4 regions of the Telluria sp. AZSoR62 genome follow, and region 1 is predicted to be linked to each of the others. Evidence: predicted binding sites of a transcription regulator. Region 1 holds the regulator's gene; each other region holds the start of a gene.
What was found. Region 1 encodes sigma-54, which starts transcription at its own class of promoters, with help from an activator protein. Its sites were predicted from a motif close to TGGCANGNAANCTGCTTT; they were not measured.
Positions count from the first base shown of each region.

Region 2: a site for sigma-54 is predicted at 4,141-4,158, ahead of AC3XQU_RS17885 (PEP-CTERM sorting domain-containing protein). Genes of this name have one in related genera too.
Region 3: a site for sigma-54 is predicted at 4,093-4,110, ahead of AC3XQU_RS01330 (PEP-CTERM sorting domain-containing protein). Genes of this name have one in related genera too.
Region 4: a site for sigma-54 is predicted at 2,372-2,389, ahead of AC3XQU_RS20995 (TldD/PmbA family protein). Genes of this name have one in related genera too.

Region 1 covers NZ_JBYTST010000006.1:202,345-208,067, reverse strand. Annotated here, with positions in the region: gene AC3XQU_RS11840 (KdsC family phosphatase) at 1-33, shown strand, start outside; gene lptC (LPS export ABC transporter periplasmic protein LptC) at 53-652, shown strand; gene lptA (lipopolysaccharide transport periplasmic protein LptA) at 681-1,235, shown strand; gene lptB (LPS export ABC transporter ATP-binding protein) at 1,232-2,005, shown strand; gene AC3XQU_RS11820 (RNA polymerase factor sigma-54) at 2,008-3,486, shown strand; gene hpf (ribosome hibernation-promoting factor, HPF/YfiA family) at 3,543-3,896, shown strand; gene AC3XQU_RS11810 (enoyl-CoA hydratase/isomerase family protein) at 4,040-5,125, shown strand; gene rapZ (RNase adapter RapZ) at 5,204-5,723, opposite strand, start outside.
Region 2 covers NZ_JBYTST010000011.1:192,939-198,661, forward strand. Annotated here, with positions in the region: gene recO (DNA repair protein RecO) at 1-508, shown strand, start outside; gene AC3XQU_RS17870 (pyridoxine 5'-phosphate synthase) at 543-1,325, shown strand; gene acpS (holo-ACP synthase) at 1,322-1,723, shown strand; gene uvrC (excinuclease ABC subunit UvrC) at 1,860-3,851, shown strand; gene AC3XQU_RS17885 (PEP-CTERM sorting domain-containing protein) at 4,199-4,867, shown strand; gene pgsA (CDP-diacylglycerol--glycerol-3-phosphate 3-phosphatidyltransferase) at 5,061-5,639, shown strand.
Region 3 covers NZ_JBYTST010000001.1:307,837-313,559, reverse strand. Annotated here, with positions in the region: gene AC3XQU_RS01355 (glycosyltransferase) at 1-8, opposite strand, end outside; gene AC3XQU_RS01350 (FkbM family methyltransferase) at 14-1,306, opposite strand; gene AC3XQU_RS01345 (ABC transporter ATP-binding protein) at 1,303-2,526, opposite strand; gene AC3XQU_RS01340 (ABC transporter permease) at 2,526-3,326, opposite strand; gene AC3XQU_RS01335 (hypothetical protein) at 3,601-3,918, opposite strand; gene AC3XQU_RS01330 (PEP-CTERM sorting domain-containing protein) at 4,143-4,688, shown strand; gene AC3XQU_RS01325 (LysR family transcriptional regulator) at 4,779-5,687, opposite strand.
Region 4 covers NZ_JBYTST010000017.1:55,287-61,009, forward strand. Annotated here, with positions in the region: gene AC3XQU_RS20985 (S1C family serine protease) at 1-1,204, opposite strand, end outside; gene AC3XQU_RS20990 (class I SAM-dependent methyltransferase) at 1,344-2,135, opposite strand; gene AC3XQU_RS20995 (TldD/PmbA family protein) at 2,538-4,172, shown strand; gene AC3XQU_RS21000 (TldD/PmbA family protein) at 4,185-5,519, shown strand; gene AC3XQU_RS21005 (TldD/PmbA family protein) at 5,657-5,723, shown strand, end outside.

The sequences.
Region 1 (5,723 bases):
TACGAACAGGCGCTCGCGCCTTACTTCGCCTGAGCCTGCGGGCCGACACGACATGGTCACCTACAAGCGCACCGCCCACCGCTGGAGACTGCTCAGCGTCATGATCATCGGGGTCTTCCTCGCCTTCGGCAGCTTCTGGCTGGTGCAGGTGATGGATCGCGACGACACCGACGCGCGCCTGGGCGGGCCGCTGAACGAGCCCGATTACATCGTCGAGAATTTCTCCTTCGTGCGCATGACCGAAGAGGGCAAGCCGAGCTACGTCGTGTCGGGCAAGCGCCTGGCGCACCAGCCCCAGGGCGACGTCTCCGAGGTCGAGCAGCCGGTGGTGCAGGGCATGACGCCCGGCCGCCCGCGCACCACCGTGGTGGCTAACCGCGGCCGCATCTATCACGAAGAACACCGGGTCGACCTGCTCGGCAAGGTCGACATCCAGCGCCCGGCCACGCCCACCAGCGAAGCACTGCGCGTACGCACCGAGGCGCTGACCGTGCTGCCCGACGAAGAGATCATGAAGACCGACAAGCCGATCGAGATGCAGCTCGGCGCCTCCACCATCCGTGGCACCGGCATGGTCGCGAACAATGCGACCCAGAAGCTGCACCTGGCCAGCCGCGGCCAGATCGTCTATCCGCCACGCGCGCAACGCTAGCGCGCACGTCATCACAGGACAAGCACCCATGAAAAAAATCATCCTTGCGGCCCTTCTTGGCCTGGCTTCCCTCGGCGCCCTTGCCGAGCGCGCCGATTCGCTCAAGCAGGCCGTGATCAACTTCGACACCCTGGACGTCGACGAAGTGACGCAAACCCGCATCCTGACGGGTAATGTCGTGCTCACGCGCGGCACCCTGGTGCTCAAGTCCGACCGCGCCCAGGTGAAGGAAACGCCGGAAGGCTACATGAGCGTGACGCTCACCGCGGCCCCCGGCAAGCTGGCCACCTTCCGCCAGAAGCGCGACGGCGGCCCGGACCTGTGGGTCGAGGGCCAGGCCCAGCGCATCGAGTACGACGAGCGCGCCGAACTGGTGAAGCTGTTCACCGCCGCCGAAGTGCGCGAACTGGAAAACGGCCGCCTGGCCAACGAAATCAAGGGTCCCTTCATCTCCTACGACAACCGCAAGGAAGTCGCCCAGGTGCGCAACGACGCCAGCGGCCAGAGCAAGGTCGGCGGCGGGCGCGGCACCCTGATCATCGCCCCGCGCCGCGCTGCGCCTGCAGAAGGCGGCAAGCAATGACGGTGGTGGAGAAGAGCGTGCGCGAAGGCTGCAGCACCCTGGTCGTCAAGGGCCTGCAAAAGAGCTATGGCAAGCGGCTGGTGGTGCGCGACGTGTCGCTGCAGGTCGATTGCGGCGAAGTGGTGGGGCTGCTGGGCCCGAACGGCGCCGGCAAGACCACCTCGTTCTACATGATCGTCGGCCTGGTGCCGTCGGACGCCGGCTCGATCGACATCAACGGCACCGACATCTCGAGCCTGCCGATCCACCGCCGCGCGGTGCTGGGCCTGTCCTACCTGCCGCAGGAAGCCTCGGTGTTCCGCAAGCTGACGGTGGAAGAGAATATCCGCGCCGTGCTGGAACTGCAGCGCACCAACGAGGGCAAGGCCTTGTCGAAGGACGAGATCAACGGGCGCCTGGACACCCTGCTGGCCGAGCTGCAGATCGAGAAGCTGCGCGAGAACCCGGCGCTGTCGCTGTCGGGCGGCGAGCGCCGCCGCGTCGAGATCGCACGCGCACTCGCTACCAATCCGCGCTTCGTGCTGCTGGACGAACCCTTTGCCGGCGTGGACCCGATTGCGGTGATCGAGATCCAGCGCATCGTGCGCTTCCTGAAGGAGCGCAACATCGGCGTCCTGATCACGGACCACAACGTGCGCGAGACGCTCGGCATCTGCGACCGCGCCTACATCATCAACCAGGGGGCGGTGCTGGCCTCGGGCCGTCCGGACGACATCATCGCCGACGAGTCGGTGCGCCGCGTCTACCTCGGCGAACACTTCCGCATGTGACCATGAAACAGTCCCTGCAACTCCGCACGTCGCAGCACCTGGCGCTCACGCCGCAACTGCAGCAGTCGATCCGGCTGCTGCAATTGTCCACGCTCGAACTGCACCAGGAGCTCGAGCAGATACTGACCGATAACCCGCTGCTCGAACGGCTCGACGATCCGCTCGACCACTCGGTGCGGCTGCTGGCCGACGGCGCCATCAACAGCGCCCCCTCCAGCGCCGAAGCCCCGGCCGCGCAGCCGGGACAGGAAGGCGGCGAAGGCGAGGCCGCCAAGCCCGATGCCGACGGCTTCGAGGACGGCGACCGCGACCGCGGCGAGCCTGACGGCGACTGGGGCGGCGAGGGCGGCGGCGCGAGGAGCGGCGACGACGAAGACGGCCGCCCGCAGCTGGAAGCGTGCAGCGTGTCGCTGCGCGAGCACCTGGCCGAGCAGGTTCGCACCACCGGCTGCGGCGTGCGCGACCGCGCGCTGGCCGAACTGGTGATCGATGCGCTGGACGACAACGGCTACCTGGAGGAGCCGCTGGACGACATCCACGCGCGCCTGCCCGCCGAACTCGAGATCGAGATGGACGAGCTGCGCTGCGCGCTGGCGCTGGTGCAGAGCCTGGACCCGGTCGGCTGCGGCGCCCGCAGCGCGGCCGAATGCCTGGCGCTGCAGATCCGTCGCATGCCGGGCGTGCCGATGGTGACGCGGCGCCTGGCCTTGAGCATCGTCGAAGGCTACCTGAGCTGGTTCGCCCAGCGCGAGTACACCAAGCTCAAGAAGGCGCTGGACTGCGACGACGAAGACCTGCGCGAGGTCCAGGCCGTCATCCGCCAGTGCAATCCGCATCCCGGCGCGGCCTTTGCGTCCGCTGCCTCGGACTACGTGGTGCCGGACGTGATCGTACGCCGCGCCAAGAGCGGCTGGTCGGTCATGCTGAACCCGGATGTGATGCCGAAGCTGCGCGTGAACTCGCTTTACGCCAACCTGCTCAAGCAGGGAAAAAGCGAGAGCCAGATGGGCGCACAGCTGCAGGAAGCCAAGTGGCTGATCAAGAATATGCGCCAGCGTTTCGACACGATCCTGCGCGTAGCCGAGGCAATTGTTGAGCGCCAGCGCAACTTTTTCAGCCACGGCGCGGTTGCCATGCGTCCGCTTGTGCTGCGCGAGATTGCTGATACACTAGGCCTACACGAGAGCACTATTTCCCGTGTAACCACGCAGAAATACATGTTGACCCCCCACGGCATGTTTGAACTGAAATACTTCTTCGGAAGCCACGTCGCCACCGAAGCGGGGGGAGAAGCATCTTCCACGGCGATCCGCGCGCTGATTGCGCAATTGACAGGAGCAGAAGACCCTAAGAACCCTTTATCCGACAGCAAGATCGCGGAAATGCTCGGGGAACAAGGTATGGTCATTGCGCGCCGGACGGTAGCCAAATACCGCGAAGCCCTCAAGATCCCTCCCGTCAGCCTCCGCAAGTCTCTGTAAAGCACTGTCCCACCTACCTTGTGGTGCCGGCAGGGCAACATTTCAAAGGAGTGTGTATGAACCTCACAATCAGTGGTCATCATCTTGAAGTGACTCCCGCAATTCGTGAATACGTTCAGAATAAGCTCGAGCGCATTACCCGCCATTTCGACCACGTGATCGACACCCACGTGTTCCTCGCCATCGATAATCTCACCGAAAAAGAAAAACGGCAGAAAGCCGAGATCAACCTGCAAGTATCAGGAAAAATTTTGCATGTGGCCAGCGCCGCGCAAGACCTGTACGCGGCGATCGACATGCTGATGGACAGGCTGGACCGCCAGGTCATCAAGCACAAGTCCATGCTGCAAAACCATAATCACGTGGCGCACAAGCGCCTGCCGGATACCGGCGAAGCCGCCGTCGCGTAAATACGCACAGCAGCAATGACAGCAGGGGCGTCTGAGGGGACGCCCTTTTTGCTGGGCGCTCCCTTTACTGTTACGTTTGCACGCTTCCAATTTCACGCTTTTGTTCTGTAGAATGCATGTCTTTTCGATCACAGAGCATCTCCATGACCGACACCGTCCTGACCCGCGTCGCCAACCGCACCGGCGTCATTACGCTCGACCGGCCGCAAGCCCTGAACTCCCTCTCGCTCGACATGGTGCGCGCGCTCACCGCGATCCTGCGCGACTGGCAAACTGACGCCGGCATCGACGCGGTCGTCATCGGCAGCACCAGCGAGAAGGCCTTGTGCGCGGGTGGCGACATCCGCTTCTTCCACGAAAAGGGCCAGGTCGGGCCGATGGGCGGCAGCGCGCTGCTGGAAGACTTCTTTACCGAAGAATACGCACTGAACCACCTGATCCATTTCTACCCGAAGCCGTATATCGCGCTGATGGACGGCGTGGTGATGGGCGGGGGCATGGGCATCGCCCAGGGCGGCCCTGGTTGCGGCCTGCGCATTGTCACCGAACGCAGCAAGGTTGCCATGCCCGAAGTGAACATCGGCCTGTTCCCGGATGTCGGCGGCAGCCATTTCCTGTCGCATGCGCCGGGCCAGCTGGGGCAATACCTGGGCCTGACCGGCCTGACCATCGGCGCGGCCGACGCCATCTATGTGGGACTGGCCGACCTGTTCGTGCCGGGCGAGAAGATGGGCGAGCTGATGGCGCTGGTGGAGGCGACCGCGGGCGCCGACCTGCCTGCGGCGATCCGCGCGTTTGCCGCGCCGTTTGCGCAAGCCGCCGGCAGCAGTGAACTGCAGGCCCAGCGCGCCGTGATCGATGCGCACTTCAGCGCTGCTTCAGTGGCCGCCATCATGGAATCGCTCGCGCGCGACGAAAACCCGTTCGCGCAAAAGGCCCTGAAGGCCATGCGCCAGCGCTCGCCGCTGATGATGTGCGTCACGCGCGAACTCCTGCTGCGCGGCGCCGCGCTCGGCGTGGCCGACTGCCTGCGCATGGAACGCTCGCTGGTGCGCCGCAATTTCGAGCACGGCGAAGTGCTCGAAGGCGTGCGCGCGCTGGTGATCGACAAGGACAATGCGCCGAAGTGGAATCCGGCGACGCTGGAGGAAGTCACGCCGGAGATGGTGGCGGCATTCTTCGAGCCAGTGTGGCCCGACTACGCGCATCCGCTGCACCACCTGGCCTGACGCCGGTTTGAATGTGGGTGGGGGCGGGTAACCCGGGCCGTTGGCCCGGGTTACCCGCCCCCACCGTTTTTCAAGCGTTCAGACCGCAACGTGCTTGGGCTGCTCCCGGTGCCGCACGATCACGCGTTCGGTGCCTCCGAAATAGGCGCCGAGGCGTTCCGCCATGTACACCGAGCGGTGCTGCCCGCCGGTGCAACCCACCGCCACGGTCAGGTAGCTGCGGTTGTCCGTCTTGAACGAGGGCAGCCATTTGGCGACGAAGTTCTTGATATCTTCCAGCATCTCGGTGGCGCTGGGCTGGGCATCCAGGAAGGCGATCACGGGAGCATCTCGGCCCGTGAGCGGGCGCAGCGCCAGGTCGTAATACGGGTTCGGGATCGCGCGCACGTCGAACACGAAGTCGGCGTCGAGCGGCACGCCGACCTTGAAGGCGAAGGACTCGAAGAACAGGGTCAGCGGCGCGTGTTCGATGTCGGCCAGTTCGCGGATCCATTCGCGCAGCTTGTTGGCCGACAGCTCCGAGGTGTCGATCACGTGGCCGAGGTTTTCGATCGCCGACAGGCGTTCGCGTTCTTCGGCGATGCATTCGATCAGGGTG
Region 2 (5,723 bases), on a different contig from region 1:
GCGTACCCTGATCGATGCCGAATGGGTGGGCGGCATGTTGCCGCTGGAGAAAACGCCGCTGCTATGCGGCTTTTATCTGAACGAATTGCTGGTCAAGCTGATTGCCCGCGACGACAAGCATCCGGCCCTGTTCGACCACTACGTGTCCACCCTGAACCAGCTCGCGCACGGAGAACCTGTGCCCATCGTCTTGCGAAAGTTCGAACGGGCCTTACTTAAGGAAACAGGCGTCGCTGCCGACCTCGGCCGTTGCACGACGACCCGCGGGGCGGTCGATCCAGGCTGCGACTACGTGGTCGATCCGGAAAGGGGCGCGCGCGCGGCCGGCATGGGCGAGGTCTGGCCTGTCGTGACGGGCAAGACCCTGCTCGACATGGAACGCGAAGATTATGCCGACCCGTCCACCCAGGCCCAGAGCAAGCAGCTGATGCGCTTCTTGCTGGCGCACCACCTGGGGGGCGCGCCGCTGAACACGCGCCAGATCCTGATCGACCTGATGCAGTTATGAACAAAGTTAACGCCAACGTTTACAAAGAGCCAGAATGAGCTTCCTGCAACCCGCCGGCCCCGTCATCGACCTGGGCGTGAACATCGACCACATCGCCACCGTGCGCAATGCGCGCGGCACCACCTACCCGGACCCGCTGCGCGCGGCGCTGCTGGCCGAGCAGGCCGGCGCCGACCTGATCACGCTGCACCTGCGCGAAGACCGCCGCCACATCAAGGATGCCGACGTCATCGCGCTGCGCCCGATGCTGGCCACCCGCATGAACCTGGAAGCGGCGGTCACGCGCGAGATGATCGATTTTGCGTGCCAGGTCAATCCGCAGGACGTCTGCCTGGTGCCCGAGCGGCGCGAGGAAGTCACCACCGAGGGCGGCCTGGACGTGATCCGCTACTTCAAGGAAGTCGAAGCCGCAACCCGCCAGCTAAAGGAAGAGGGGATCCGCGTCTCGCTGTTCATCGACGCCGACCCGGCCCAGATCGAAGCGGCCGCTGCCGTGGGCGCCACCGTGATCGAGCTGCACACGGGCCGCTATGCGGAAAGCGAAGGCGAGGAAGCGCTGCGGGAGATCGAGCGCATCAAGATCGGCGTGCATGCCGGCAGGCAGCGCGGCCTGCGCGTGAATGCCGGCCACGGCCTGCACTACACCAATGTGCAGCCGATCGCGGCGATCGCCGACATCCATGAGCTCAACATCGGCCACGCCATCGTCGCCCACGCGCTGTTCGCGGGCTGGGAAAACGCCGTGCGCGAGATGAAGGCGATCATGGTCGCGGCGCGCCTGGGCCACGTCCTACCCGCGTTGAGGAACCCGGCATGATCTACGGCATCGGTACCGACATCGTCCAGATCTCGCGCGTCGAAGCGGCGCTGGCGCGCAGCGGCCCGCGCTTTGCCGAGAAGATCCTGGGTCCCCAGGAACTGGAAAAATACCACGCGCGCAGCGCCAAGAACGCCGCGCGCGGCCTGAGCTTCCTGGCGACCCGCTTTTCGGCCAAGGAAGCGTTCTCGAAGGCGATCGGGCTGGGCATGCGCATGCCCATGACCTGGCGCTCGGCCCAGGTCGTCAATGCGCCGGGTGGCAAGCCTGTCATCGTCTGCAGCGGGGCGCTCGAGGAATTCATGCGCGCCAACCGCTTGACGGCGCAGGTATCGATCAGCGACGAAGCCGACTACGGCGTCGCCTTCGTGATCGTCACGCAGGACGGCAACGGCTAGAATACAAGCGCGATCGGGCAAGCGACAGACAGTGGGCAAGTATCAAGTACCCGCACCGGCGGAGCCGGCGCAGGATGACACCGTGGTGGAACCGGCAGCAGCCCCCGCGGTCTTCGTGGCGGCGGGCGGGGCGGCAATGCCCGCGGCTCCGCGCAAACCGGCGCGCGCCCCCTCCACCGGCAAGACGAACAAGCCAGTGCCGCGGCCGCGCGCACGGCCGGACAGTTGGCAGGCGATGAAAGAAGAATTGAAAGCGACATTGAAGGAAGACGCGCAAGACCCGGTCAAGCCCACCGAACAGGCGCGCCTGCGCGTGCTCGAGACCGTCGCCAAGCTGCCCGACCTGCCGGGCGTCTACCGCTATCTCGACGCCAACGGCAATGTGCTGTATGTCGGCAAGGCGCGCAACCTCAAGAAGCGCGTGTCGAGCTATTTCCAGAAGACGCTGTCGAGCCCGCGCACCGCGATGATGGTGTCGCAGATCGCGAACCTGGAAACCACGGTCACCAGCAGCGAAGCCGAAGCACTGATCCTGGAAAACAACCTGATCAAGTCGCTCAAGCCGCGCTACAACATCCTGTTCCGCGACGACAAGAGCTACCCCTACATCAAGATCTCGAGCGGCCCGGCGCCGCGCATGGGCTACTACCGCGGCGCGCTGGACAAGAAGAACCAGTACTTCGGCCCGTTTCCCTCCGCGTGGGCGGCCAAGGAATCGATCCAGCTGCTGCAGAAGGTGTTCATGCTGCGCACCTGCGAGGACAGCGTGTACGCCAACCGCACGCGTCCCTGCCTGCTGCACCAGATCGGGCGCTGCAGCGCGCCGTGCGTGAACCTGATCGAGCCGGACCAGTACCTGCTTGATGTCGACAATGCCGCGCGCTTCCTGCGCGGGCGCCAGACCGAGGTCCTGCAAGACCTCGAGCAGAAGATGCAGTCGTACGCGATGGAGCTCAAGTTCGAGCAGGCCGCCAGCGTGCGCAACCAGATCCAGGCGCTGTCGAAAGTGCTGCACGCGCAAAGCATGGAAACCGTGGGCGACGCCGACGTCGACGTGATCGCCGTGGTGGTGCAGGGCGGGCGCGCCTGCGTCAACCTGGCGATGGTGCGCGGCGGGCGCCACCTGGGCGACCGCGCCTACTTCCCGACCCATGTGGGCGAATCGCTGGGCGAGTGCCCGATCGAAGTGGAGGTGCTGTGCGCCTTCCTGGCCCAGCACTATTCCGGCCAGTTCATCCCGGGCACCCTGATCCTGAACATCGAATTCGACCAGCCCGACCTGATCGTGGCGCTATCCGAGCAGTGCGGCCACCGGATCAACCTGATCTTCCAGCCGCAGGGCCAGCGCCGCCAGTGGCTGGAAATGGCCTGCAAGGGCGCCGAGCTGGCGCTGGCGCGGCTGCTGTCCGAACAGGGCTCGCAGCAGGCCCGCACCACCGCGCTGGCCGACGTGCTGGGACTGGACCACGACACGCTCGACGAGCTGCGCATCGAATGCTTCGACATCAGCCATACCGGTGGCGAGGCGACCCAGGCATCCTGCGTGGTGTTCCACCACCACCAGATGCAGAACGGCGAATACCGCCGCTTCAACATCAACGGCATCACGCCCGGCGACGACTACGCCGCCATGCGCCAGGTGCTGACGCGCCGCTACGAAAAGGTGGCGAACGGGGAGGGCGTGATGCCGGACATCGTGCTGGTCGACGGCGGCAAGGGCCAGGTGGAAATGGCGCGCCAGGTGTTCGTCGAGCTGGGCCTGGACATCGGCATGATCGTCGGCGTGGCCAAGGGCGAAGCGCGCCGGGTGGGCCTGGAAACCCTGATCTTCGCCGACAGCCGTGCGCCCCAGGAACTGGGCAAGGAATCGGCCGCGCTGATGCTGGTGGCCATGATCCGCGACGAGGCGCACCGCTTCGCCATCACCGGCATGCGTGCCAAGCGCGCCAAGGCCCGCCAGGCCTCGCGCCTGGAAGAGATCGAAGGCATCGGCGCCAAGCGCCGCCAGCGCCTGCTGGCCCGCTTCGGCGGCCTGCGCGGGGTGGTGGACGCCAGCGTGGAGGACCTGATGTCCGTCGAGGGGATCTCGAGCACGCTGGCCGAAGAGATCTACCGCCAGCTGCATTGACGGAAGCGGCAGGGGCGCGTATGTTCCCTGCCGGCCTGCACCTTTTATTCCCCATTGATTCCGGCTGGACAATTCCGTCCGCTACCCCGCGCGCATGTTTGCCTGCCGATCGATGCAATCGACACGTAATTAATATCATCAAATTGAGACTCGGAAACTAACCCGAAACACATATTTTCGGGTATGACACACGGCCTCTCACCTTTGGTAGTGCCGACGAATTTGACGATTTTGCGTTCCAGATTTTGGCACGGATTCCAAGTGCTTGTATTTACTAATATTTACTCCTTGGCATGATTTATGCTTATAAAGTAATGCAGTATTTATAACCATAAAGGGATCGTGCCATGAAAGCCTCGTTACTCAAGAACCTGATGATCACCACTGTCGCCGCTACCGCATTCGCGGCCGGCGCAGTCCAAGCAGCCCCCGTGTCGTTCACCATCACCGCAGCAACCGTCACCGGCGGAACCGGCTACGGTACGGAAACCACCGAAAGCAATGCGTCGACGCTGCTGGACGTGCTGTTCCCGACCACGGCCATCGCCACCCAGAATTTCGCCCTGACCGTGGGCGGCATGCCATACACCTTCAATATCGGCAACATCGTCTTCCGCGAGGCGAACGGCAACCCAGGCATCACCGCCGGTGAAACGGACAACCTGGGCGTCACGGCGACCTTCACCTTTACCGCCCCGGCTGGCGGCGGCACCAAGATCGTCACCACGACCGGTGTGGCGGATCTGGGCCAGACCCAGGATAACGTCACCGATTTCTCGATCGACTGGGCGCCGCTGACCGTCGGCTTCGGCACCTATGGCAAGTACCAGATTTCGCTGAACGACCTGTTCTTCGACGGGCGTGACCAGTCGAACGCACGTACCCGGATGCAGAGCGCCACGGTCACCCTGCTGAGCGAAGACGTTCGTCCTGCCGATGTGCCCGAGCCGGGTTCGCTCGCGCTGGCAGGCCTGGGCATGCTGGCTGCGGCCACGGTGCGCCGCCGCAAGCAGTAATCCTGCCCGGGAGGGCGACGAGAGACTGTGCGGCTCGCCGCGCAGTTTTTTTCGCGCATTTTTCCGGAAAGCCGGGCAGGGCGAGAGGGTAGCGGCAGGAATCTCGGGGATACGGTCGCGTCACCTAGTCCAATTGGCAATAGCCATGTAGACTAGCGGCGCAAACTTTCATTCCTGTAATCAGTGCTTCCCTATGCCTTTCAACATCCCGATTCTCCTGACCTGGTTACGCGTAGCGCTGATTCCCCTCGTTGTAGGCGTCTTCTACCTTCCCACCCACTGGCTGCCGCTGGCCGACCGCAACCTGGCGGCGACCCTGGTGTTTACCATTGCCGCCATCACCGACTGGTTCGACGGCTTCCTGGCGCGGCGCTGGAACCAGACCTCCGCCTTCGGCGCCTTCCTCGACCCGGTAGCGGACAAGCTGATGGTGGCCGGCGCCTTGCTGGTGCTGGTGCAGCTCGACCGGGTCAATGCCATCATCGCCTTCATCATCATCGGCCGCGAGATCACGATCTCGGCCCTGCGCGAATGGATGGCCCAGCTCGGCGCAACCAAGTCGGTCGCCGTCAGCTCGCTGGGCAAGATCAAGACCGCCGCCCAGATGACGGCGATCCCGATGCTGCTCTTCCATGACGTGCTGTTTGGCATCGACACCCATTACTGGGGCGAATACTTCCTGTGGCTGGCCGGCGTGCTGACCGTCTGGTCGATGTTCTACTACCTGCGCCGCGCCTGGCCGCTGATCAAGGAGAAGGCGTCCAGCCTGTAATATTGGGATTGTAGAAATGTTCTGCGTCATCCTTGACGTATGGAATAGAATCTCTATAATGCCTGCCTGTTGCGACAACATCGC
Region 3 (5,723 bases), on a different contig from region 1:
ATACGCATGATTCTTAAGCCTTGGTCTTGGAGCTGCCGGTGTGGCGGCTGCGCGCGCGTTCCAGGTCGGACAGCACCAGGCGCACCGAGGCCGGCACGCCGCGCAGCTCGTCCGGCACCGGGGCGACGCCTTCGGGCAGCGGCTCGGGCGGCAGCTGCTTGAGGGCGGACAGCGAGGCCTGCACGCGCCGGCCCAGCGGCGGAAAGCGCAGCAGCACCGGGATGATGAGGCGGCGCAGCGCTTCGTTGCGGGTCAGGCGGGTAAGGATGCGGCGCACCAGTTCCGGCCGGCGCAGCGCATGGACCAGGTAGCCGACGGCGCGCACCGGCCGGGTGATCTTCCAGGAGGTGCTGTTGTGGGTGGCGATGACGGTCGCTTCCAGGCTCTTGGCCCAGGCCAGCAGTTTTTCGGCGTTGGCCTGTTCCGCGGCGACCGACTGCTGCAGCGCGATGATGCTGGCGTCGGCATGCATCTTTTCCTGCGCCAGGCGTTCGGCGCGCGACCAGGCCGCGTCGAGCTGCTCGTGCAGTTCGGCGACCCGCTGGCCGGTCTCGGCGGCGTGGCGCTCGGAGTCGCGCAGGGCGCGCGTCAGTTCCTTGGCCGAGGTCCAGGCCTTGTCGAGGTGGTGCGAGATATAGTCGTCGAAGACGTTCGGCTGGATGCCGAAATGCGCCATCAGGTCCGCGTGTTCCTCGGCCACGTAATAGCGGTTCAGGCCATCGAACCAGGCAAAGCGGTAGCGCTGGGCAAGCACCAGGTGTTCCCAGCTGGCGTGGTTGGTGGCGCGGCTGTTCGGCAGGGTCGCTTCGATCACCAGCACCCACGGGCGCCAGCGCGCGAAGTCCATCCCGCGCAGCACGTCGCCCTCGAAGCCTTCGACGTCGACCTTCAGGAAGTGGATCTCGCCCTCGACGTGCTCTGCGCAGACCGAGGCCAGGGTGCGCACCGGCACGGTCAGCTCGGCGACTTCATGGCCCTCGGCGCGGTGCAGTTCGGCTACCGACGCTTCGGGCGAGGCCCAGCCGCGCACGGCCGGCACGTCGTACAGGGTCAATTCACCGTCCGCGCTGCCGGCGGCCACCGCCAGGTTGACGTCGCGCGGGCGCTGGTCGAGGAAGGCCTGGTGGAAGCTGGGCAGCGGCTCGATGCTGATGCCGCGCCAGCCGGCGTCGTAGAAGGCCTTGGTTACCGAATGCTCTTCGGGGTCGTTGGCGCCGACGTCGATGTAGAAGCCGTTGTTCACGTGCCCGAGCACGCGCCACAGCAGCACGTCCTCGAGGTTCTGGGCGTAGGAAATGAATGTCATGTGCGTTGGATGTCGATGGCCGGGTCGAGCCAGGCCGAACCCTCGAAGTGCGGGCGGCGCATGTTCATCACGGTGAATACCAGGGCCAGGTCGCGCCACTCGTAGTTGTTCACCAGGTGAGTCTCGGTACTGACGATCGCGGTGGCGACCGAATAGGTGCCGGGGCCGAGGTTCATCGGGAAGGCGAAGCGGTAGACCACTTCCTCGCCCGCGTTGATGCCGTCCAGCGGCAGGCCCTTGAGGTGGGTATTGGTGCCGTACATCGGTTGGCCGAGGCGGTCCTTGATCATGTAGCCGAGCACCATGCGCGGGATCGCGGCTTTTGCCTGCACCCGCACTTCCAGCGTCACGGCCGCGCCGACGTCGACCACTTCGACCCGCGCGCCGCTCTCGTCGATCAGGGCGATGTCCGAAACGGTGGCTTCGCCGGTGCCGGAAATGGTCTGCACCTTGCCGCCGACGGTGCCGTTCAGGCGCACGGTCTCGTTTTCGCGCTCGGCGATCATGGCGTTGTAGTAGTCCATGATTTCTTCCGGCTTGCCTTCCTTGGCCAGGCGCCCGCCGTCGAGCAGGATGGCGCGGTCGCACACCGACTGGATCGCCTGCTTGTCGTGCGAGACCAGCAGCAGGGTGGTGCCTTCCTTGCGGAACTGGCGGATGCGGTCGAAACTCTTGTGCTGGAAATAGGCGTCGCCCACCGACAGCGCTTCGTCCACGATCAGGATGTCCGGGCGGCGCGCGGTGGCCACCGAGAAGGCCACCCGCATCTGCATGCCGCTCGAATACACGCGCACCGGCTGGTCCATGTACTCGCCGATGCCGGCGAAGTCTTCGATCTGCGGCATGAGCTGCGCGATCTCGGGCACCGTCATGCCCAGCAGCTGGCCGGCCATGTACACGTTCTGGCGGCCGGTGAAGTCGGGGTGGAAGCCCATGCCCAATTCCAGCAGCGCCGCCACGCGGCCCTGCATGTGGACCGCGCCGGTGGTCGGCTGGGTGGTGCCGGTGATGAGTTTGAGCAGCGTGCTCTTGCCCGCGCCGTTGATGCCGATCAGGCCCACGGCTTCGCCCGGCGCGACCTGGAAGCTGACGTCGGTCAGCACCCATTTGAGCTTGTGGCGCGGGCCGCGCAGCGGCAGCAGCCATTCGCCCAGGCGCGACCAGCGCGTCGGGTACTGCTTGTAGGCCTTGCCCAGGTTGGAGACGACGATCGTGCCCATCAGAGTTCGTCCACCATCTCGCCCGAGCGCTTGCGGAACAAACGCATGCCGAGGATGCACAGCAGCAGCGCCATCAGGGCGGCCGGAATCAGCGAATTCCAGTCGGGCAGCCGGCCTTCGACCAGGATCTGCTGGTGCGCCTGCACGACGGCGGCCATCGGGTTGTAGACCAGCACCGGCCGCACCTCTTGCGGCAGGATGCTGGCCGGGTAGACGATGGGCGTGAGCCAGAACCAGAATTGCATGGCGATCGTCACGAACTGGCCGACGTCGCGGAAGAACACGTTCAGGATGCCGCTGACCATCCCTAAGCCGATGGCCAGCAGCACCTGCAGCAGCAGCACCGGGACGATGGCGAAGAACACCAGGCCCGGGAAGTTGCCGGTGGCAAGCAGGAAGACGACGAACAGCCCGAAGATAATGCCGAAATTGACCAGGGCGTTGAGCACCACGATCAAGGGCAGGCAGATGCGCGGGAAGCTGATCTTCTTGATCAGGTTGGCCTGCTCGAGAAACATGTTCTGGCCACGGGCGACGATCTCGGCGAACAGGCCCCAAGTCAGGATGCCGGCGCACAGGTAGATCGAGTAGGCCGCGCCGGAATCGTTGCCGGGCAGCTTGGCGCGCATGACCTCGGAAAAGATCACGGTGTAGACGAGGATCATTGCGAGCGGACTCAGCACCGACCAGACGGCGCCGAGCATTGCGTTCACGTATTTCGACTGGAATTCGCGTTTGACGCTGCCCAGCACGAAACCGCGGTAGGCCCACAGGCCTCGCAGCATCAGGGGCGAGATCATGAGGCGGCCCGTGCTGGCAGCGCCCCGGTCGGGTGCGTCAGGGTTGTGGTCATGTGGAATGGCTGAGCCGGATGAGCCCGAAATTATACTTCATCCAACAGCCGCTCCGTTGTTACAGATGTAACACCTTGTCTTAAGTCAACAAGGAATTGTCACGGAGGTGTAGTGCGGTAGCAAGCTTACGCGCCGGCAGCGCTTGTCTATAGGTAGGGTGGGCAAGCTCCTTGCCCACGCGGTCAACGCACCGTCGCGTCATCGAAACGCGACAAGCGTCTCAGCTTCCCAAGTTGGTAAAGATGCCCACCGCCAGCTCTGCCCACACATACACGAAGGCCAGCGCGATCAGGCCACCGACGACGATGCGCTGCTTCGTGGTCTTGACCTTGCGCGAGGCGAACACGAAAGCCAGGCCCGTCACCATCAACAGCACGCCCATGACGAGAAAATCCGACGCCGTCCAGTTCACTTCCTGCGTGAACTGCATCGCCACCAGCGGAATCGCCAGCACGGCAGCCGTCGCCATGGCGACATGGGAAATGCTTTTGCCGAGGCTGCGCTTCGTGTCGAGGCTGTTGCCGGTCAGGGTGCTCATGGTGGTCTCCGAGGGTGGAAGGCGAGGAATCCAGCGGGTGCCGGGCATGCCACAAATGTATCACGCGTTGCCGGGCGCCGCTACTGCGGCAGTAGGTAAGTATCCCTGTCGATATTCTTTACAGGAAAAATAAGTTGAATTTGAACATTGTTTAAAATCAGCAACTTATGTCGCTGGCATGGTGTGTGCTTACAGCACTGGTATAAACAACTAAAAGGGATAAAATGAAACGTTTTCTTGCTACCGCAGTCCTGGCCCTCACCGTCAGCGCCGGCGCTACCGCTGCACCAGTCGTCGGCAACACCTACCTCGACGCGAAGAACCAGTCGTGGAAATACATCGGCATGTTCAATGTCGCTGCCGGCCCGAACTGGCAAACCAATGGCGTGACCTATAACGGCATCGAAGCGGCAACGCTGGTGTTCGGCGCGGTTGCTCCAGGCAGCGCCTATGCCCTGAGCACCGTCGACAATTTCGTCAACCACCTGGCGTGGTACGACGGCTATGGCCAGGTCAACCACCTGAACAATGGCGGCGGCAACGTCGGCCTGGCCGAGGACATCAACGAAGACATCGGCGGCAACGGCTACAACTATGCTGGCGAAGGACAGGGCGACTGGTCCGCCTACATCCGCGACCACGTCGGCAATGCCGCTACCTCGAACAACTACGTCTTCACCCGCCAGGCGGACGTTCCGGAGCCAGCCACGATCGCCCTGACCCTGCTGGGCGTCGCGGCAATCGGCGCCAGCCGCCGCAAGAAGGCCTGATAGCCAAAGGCCGAGCCATCCCGGCACTGCCGGGGTGGCTTGTCGGCGGGACTGCCCGCCGTTCGTTTTTCTCCTGCTGCTTCCTCACCGCTAGGGCCGCAGCTCCGGGTGCCCTTCCAACAGCGACGCCAGCCACTGCGCGAATGCCCTGACCTTCGGAGAGGCGCTGTGCCCTTGCGCGTACACCAGCGAAACCGGCATCGAGGGCAGCGGGTAGTCGGGCAGCAGCTCGACCAGCCGCCCTTCCTGTACGTACCCTGCCACCTGGTAGGTCGCGGCCTGCATGATGCCCAGTCCCTGCACACCCAGGTCCAGGTTGGCGTCGGCATCGTTGACCGATACCGGCCCGCCGACATCGACCCGCACCAGCTTGCCATCGATCAGGAACTCCCAGTCGAAGGGGCGCCCGGTGCGCCCCGAGAAATGCAGGATGACCCGGTGCTGCGCCAGGTCCTCCAGCGTCTCCGGCCTGCCATGCCGCTCCAGGTAAGCCGGCGCCGCACAGGTCACGAAGCGCATGTTGCCGATCCTGCGCGCCACCATGCTGGAGTCCGGCAGGCTGCCCACGCGCAGGGCGCAGTCGATGCCTTCGCCCGCCAGGTCGACCAGGCGGTCGCTCATGCCGATCACCAGTTCGATCCCGGGGTACAGCGCATGGAACCGCGCCAGCTGGGGAATCACCAGGTTGCGCCCCAGGGTGGCCGGCAGTGCAACCCGCAGCCGGCCCGTGGGCGCTTCCTGGTCGCCGCGCAGCGCCGCTTCGGCTTCGTCGACGGCCGCGAGGATGGCGACGCAGCGCGCGTAGTATTGCGCACCGTCAGAGGTAAGCGACACGCTGCGTGTCGTCCTCTGCAGCAGCTTGCGGCCCAGGTAGGCTTCCAGGTTCTGGATCGTGGCCGTCAAGGAGGCGCGTGGCAGGTCGAGGGTTTCGGCCGCGCGAGAAAAGCTTTTCGCTTCGACGATGCGGACGAATGTCAGCATGGCTTTCATGCGGTCCATGGCGCCTTCCGATTGTTCATATTTTATGAATTGTAT
Region 4 (5,723 bases), on a different contig from region 1:
TCATCGCCGGTGCACTCGAGACCAGGAAGGACAGGAATTCGCTGGTGGCGCGCGTAAACACCGCCGGGCCGTACACGAAATAGGACGGGTAGCCGCCGTTCAGGTCCGGGATCAGGAGCGGGCGCGGGCCGCTGGCCGGCACATCCACCCGCATGGTCTTACCGCCGCGCACGATGGTCATCGGCACCTTGCCGTTTTTCGCCACCTGCTGGATGCGGTACTGGAAGCGCACGCGCAGGTTCGAGCCCAGCTTGACCATGCCCTGGTTGTCGATCGGGTGCTCGCCGATGTGGGTGACGATGTCCCATTCCTTCAGAGGCCAGCTCGCATCGGTTTTATACGGACGATGCACCACCGCGCCTTCGACCGACTTGTCGAGTTTCAGGTACTGGCGCAGCGCCGGGTTTTCCAGCGTCTGGATGCTGTCGTGCAGCAGCGGCTTGCCGTCGTAGCGGCCGTCGGCCACGTCTTTCAGGAACAGCTCGATCTCTTCGTTCGGGATCACATAACCGATGTTCTGCGCGCCGGCCGCCATCGAGAAGGCCAGGCCGATCATCTTGTCGCCGGCGATCACGGGGCCGCCGCTGTTGCCCGGGTTGATCGGCGCATCGATCTGGATGCGCAGGCCCGAGCTGAACGAGCCGTAGCCGACGAATTCCACGCGCGAGACGATGCCGCGGGTGGTGGACAGCGAATTGCCGCCGACCGGATAGCCGTAGGCGAATACCGCTTCGCGCACGTCCGGCAGCACGGCTGCGCGCGGCACCGCCGGGCGCTTGTCGAAGAAGGAGGCGTCGTCCAGCTCCAGCACCGCCAGGTCCAGGCCGCGTGCGAGGGCAATGACCTTGGCCGAGACCTTGTCGCCCGACTGGCTGGCCTGCACCTCGACCTGGCTGGCATAGCCGACCACGTGGGCATTGGTCAGGATGCGCTTGCCCTCGATGATGACGCCCGAGCCGGTCACGTCGACCGGGGACTGCTTGGCCCAGGGCTTGTATGGGTCGGGACGGCGCACGGTGGCGAAGATCTTGACCACCGAATTCTCGACGGACGGCAGGGCCGGTGCGGTGGTGGCGGACGGGGTCGCGGTCGCAGGCGACGGCGGGGTCGCAGGCGTCGGGGCGGGCGGTGGGGTGGTGTCCTGGGCGTGGACGAGGCCTGCCATGGCGAATGCCACGGCGGCGGCGAGGCGGACGATCTTCATAAATTCCTTCGGTGGCTCAATCGGGTCGGACTGGATGGATACAAGCCGCCAGAATATACACGCTCGCCGCCGAAGGAAACACACGAATCTTCACAGCCGGGGGAGGGCGAACCCGCCCCGGCCGGGAAGGTGGCGCGGCTTACTGCTTGACGAACTTGAGCGTCATGCGGTCGCTTTCGCCGATCGCCATGTACTTCTCGCGGTCCTTGTCCTTGTTGGCCAGCACCGGCGGCAGGGTCCAGACGCCTTTTTCGTGGTCGGCCGTGTCCTTCGGATTGGCGTTGACTTCGGATTTGCCGGCCAGCTTGAAGCCCGCGCTTTCCACGGTCTTGATCACCCAGGCTTCGTGCACATAGCCGCTCGATGCCTTGGCATCCTGCGTCATCTTGGCCGGGAGGCGGTGGTCGACGATGCCCAGCACACCGCCCGGTTTCAGGACCTTGTGGATTTCCTTGAAGGTGGTTTTCAGGCCTTCTTCACCCGTGCCCACCCAATTGTGCAGGTTGCGGAAGGTCACCACCATGTCGACGCTGTTTGGCGCCGCGATCGCGTAGGTCGCAGGCGGTTCGAACACGGCCGGGACGACCTTGTCGAAGACGGCCGGGTTCGAATCGAGCTTCTTGCGGAAGGCCATGCCGCCGCGGCTTTCCGGAACGATGGCCGGGCCGGCGCCGATGAGCTTGCCCTTGTCGCGCAGGTAGGCAGCCAGGATCTCGGTGTACCAGCCGCCGCCCGGCGCCAGCTCCACCACCGTCATGTTCGGCTTGATGCCGAAGAAGGTGAGGGTTTCGTAGGGATGGCGGGCGCTGTCGCGCGCCTTGTTGGCGGCGCTGCGGTGTTCGCCCGCGATGGCCGCTTTCAGTGCGTCGTCCGCGTGGGCCGCGCCGGCCATGCCGGTGGCCAGCATCGCGGCCAGGATCAGTCGTTTCATCGGTTCGGGGTCTCCAGGAGTTGTTGTGCGCGGCCGGTCGGGACGCCGCCGCCGCGCTGATGATCCGGCAGCTCGGACCGGCAGTCAAGCGTTCCCTGTATATGCATATCCGGCCCGCGGGCTTGTCCCGTTGTTGTCCGGAAATTGTCCGCAGCGGACACAGCGGACGGTCGTCCGGACACCGGGCCGGACAGTCGCCCGCATCCAAAATCATGCACTTAGCAAAGGCTTTGATATGGCACAACAATTGCCTATTCAAATCCTCATCTTGCTGCTAATGTTGCCAAGTTTTTCGTCGCAATCATTGCCTGGCCAGGAAACTTGCCAGCGCCGTACATACAAGAGCGGACCGTGAAGCCGGCGGGACCGCTGTCCAGAAACAGGTAGATTTCAGGAGACACGATGGAACGCCGTACTTTTCTAAACTTCAGCAGCCTGGCCATGGCCACCTCCCTGGTCCCGTTCAGCCGCGCGATCGCCGCTGAAGAGCTATTGACCAGCATGCCGACCGCCGCCAAGAAGGCGCTTGCCGACGTTGCGCTCAACGCCGCCACCAAGGCCGGCGCCAGCTACGCGGACGTGCGCATCGGCCGCTACCTGAACCAGTTCATCACCACCCGCGACCTGAACGTCGAGAACGTGGCCAACACGGAGTCGGCCGGCATCGGCGTGCGCGTGATCGCCAATGGTGCCTACGGCTTCGCCGCCACCTCCGACATGAGCAGCGACGGCATCGCCAACGCCGCGCGCCAGGCAGTGGCGATCGCCAAGGCCAATGCCAAGCTGCAGTCCGAACCGGTGCGTCTCGCGCCAGTCAAGGGCGTGGGCGAAGTGTCGTGGGCCACGCCGATCAAGAAGGACTGGCGCACCGTGCCGATCAAGGAAAAGGCCGACCTGCTCATCGCCGCCAACAAGGCCGGCATGGACGGCGGCGCGGCCTTCATGAATTCGATGCTGTTCCAGGTGAACCAGCAAAAGTACTTCGCTTCCACCGACGGTTCCTACATCGAGCAGGACGTGCACCGCCTGTGGGCGCCGTTCCAGGCCACCGCGGTCGACAAAGCCACCGGCAAATTCCGTTCGCGTTCGGGCCTGGGCGCGCCGGTCGGCATGGGCTACGAATACCTGGACGCACGCCCCGAGCACAAGATCAAGGCTGCCGGCGGCGTCGCCACGCTGTACACCGGTTCGTACGACCTGATCGAGGACGCCAGGGCCGCCGGCCGCGACGCCAAGATGAAGCTGACCGCCAAGTCGGTCACGCCGGGCAAGTACGACCTGATGCTCTCGCCGGAACACCTGTGGCTGACCATCCACGAGAACGTCGGCCACCCGACGGAACTGGACCGCGTGCTCGGCTACGAAGCCAACTACGCCGGCACCAGCTTCGCCACGCTCGACAAGTGGGAGACCAAGAAATTCAAGTACGGTAACCCGATGGTCAACCTGTATGCGGACAAGGTCACCCCGGGCTCGCTGGGCGCCGTCGGCTACGACGACGAAGGCGTCAAGACCAAGAAGTGGGACATCATCAAGGACGGCATCCTGGTCAACTACCAGGCCACCCGCGACCAGGCCCACATCATCGGCGAAAAGGAATCGCACGGCTGCTCGTACGCCGACAGCTGGAACTCGGTGCAGTTCCAGCGCATGCCGAACGTCTCGCTCGCCCCCGGCAAGAAGAAGCTGACCCCGGACGAGATGGTCAAGGACATCAAGAAGGGCATCTACATCGTCGGCGACGGCTCGTTCTCGATCGACCAGCAGCGCTACAACTTCCAGTTCGGCGGCCAGCTGTTCTACGAAATCAAGGACGGCAAGATCGGCCCGATGCTGGAAGACGTCGCCTACCAGGCCAATACCCAGGAATTCTGGACCGCCTGCAGCGCGATCTGCGACGAGCGCGACTGGCGCATGGGAGGCTCCTTCTTCGACGGCAAGGGCCAGCCGCCGCAGATCAGCATCGTCTCGCACGGCTCGAGCACGACGCGCTTCAACGGCATCAACGTGATCAACACCGCACGTAAAATCGGCTAAGGCGAGGACCCCATGAGCATCCTGAACCAGGACCAAACCAAGCGCATCTCGGACCGCGTGCTGTCGCTCTCCAAGGCCGACGAATGCATCGTCAGCGTCGAGGGCAGCCGCATCGGCAACATCCGCTTCGCGCGCAATGCCGTTTCCACCGCCGGCCTGTCCGACGACACCCAGCTGCAGGTGCAGGTCGCCTTCGGCAAGCGCCAGGGCACCGCCACCATCAACGAGTTCGACGACAAATCGCTCGAGCGCGCCGTGCGCCGCGCCGAAGACCTGGCGCGCCTGGCGCCGGAGAATCCGGAATTCATGCCGGCGCTGGCCAAGACCGCCTACAAGACTTCCGATACCTTCGTGCAGCGTACCGCCGACATCGACCCGGAGTACCGCGCCCAGGCTGCCGCCTATGCGATGGAAGCCTGCCGCAAGAAGGGCCTGGTCGCCGCCGGCTTCTTCACCGACCGCTCCACCTTCGAGAGCATCGCCAACTCGAACGGCGTGTTCGGCCACCAGGCCGCCACCTCGCTCGACTTCACCTGCACCGTGCGCACCGCGGACGGGCGCGGTTCGGGCTGGGTCAAGCGCTCGGCGCGCGACGTCAACAGATTCGATCCGCGCGAAGCGGCCGACGTGGCCATCGAAAAAGCGCTGCGTTCGGTGGACGCGCGCGCGCTGGAACCGGGCCGCTATACGGTGGTGATGGAGCCGGCCGCCACCAGCGACTTGATCAGCGCCATGCTGGGCGGCTTCAACGCCCGCCTGGCCGACGAAGGCCGCAGCTTCCTGTCCAAGCAGGGCGGCGCCAACCGCCTGGGCGACAAGCTGTTCGACCAGCAGGTGAATATCTGGACCGACCCATGGGACAAGGACGTGCCGGTGCTGCCGTGGGACAACGGCATGCTGCCGCGCGAGCGCATGCAGCTGGTCAAGGATGGCCGCATCAATGCGCTGAACTATTCGCGCTTCTGGGGCCAGAAGAAGAACCAGCGCGCGATCGGCAGCGCCGGCAACATCATCATGGCCGGCACCGACAAGACCACGGCCGACCTGATCGCCAGCACCAAGAAGGGCGTGCTGGTGACCCGCACCTGGTACATCCGCATGGTGGACCCGCAGTCGGTGCTGCTGACCGGCCTGACCCGCGACGGCACCTTCTACATCGAGAACGGCAAGATCAAGTACCCGATCAAGAACTTCCGCTTCAACGAGAGCCCGGTGACGATGCTGAACAATATCGAGGAAATCGGCAAGCCGGTCGTGATCGGCGGCGACGAGGCGAACTACTCGATGCTGATCCCGTCGATGAAGATCCGCGATTTCAACTTTACGTCGCTGTCGGACGCTGTCTAAGCAACCGTAGGGTGGGCGGCTTGCCGCCCACGCGGTAATCGGTAGCAGCAAGATCATCCGGCGCGATGATGAAGCCCTTAACTATCGCCGCATGGGCAGGAAACCTGCCCACCCTACGAATTACCATGGAATCTTAAATGGAACGCCGCAAATTCCTCCACATCGGCGCCGGCACTGCCGGCGCCATGCTCATTCCGGTCTTTG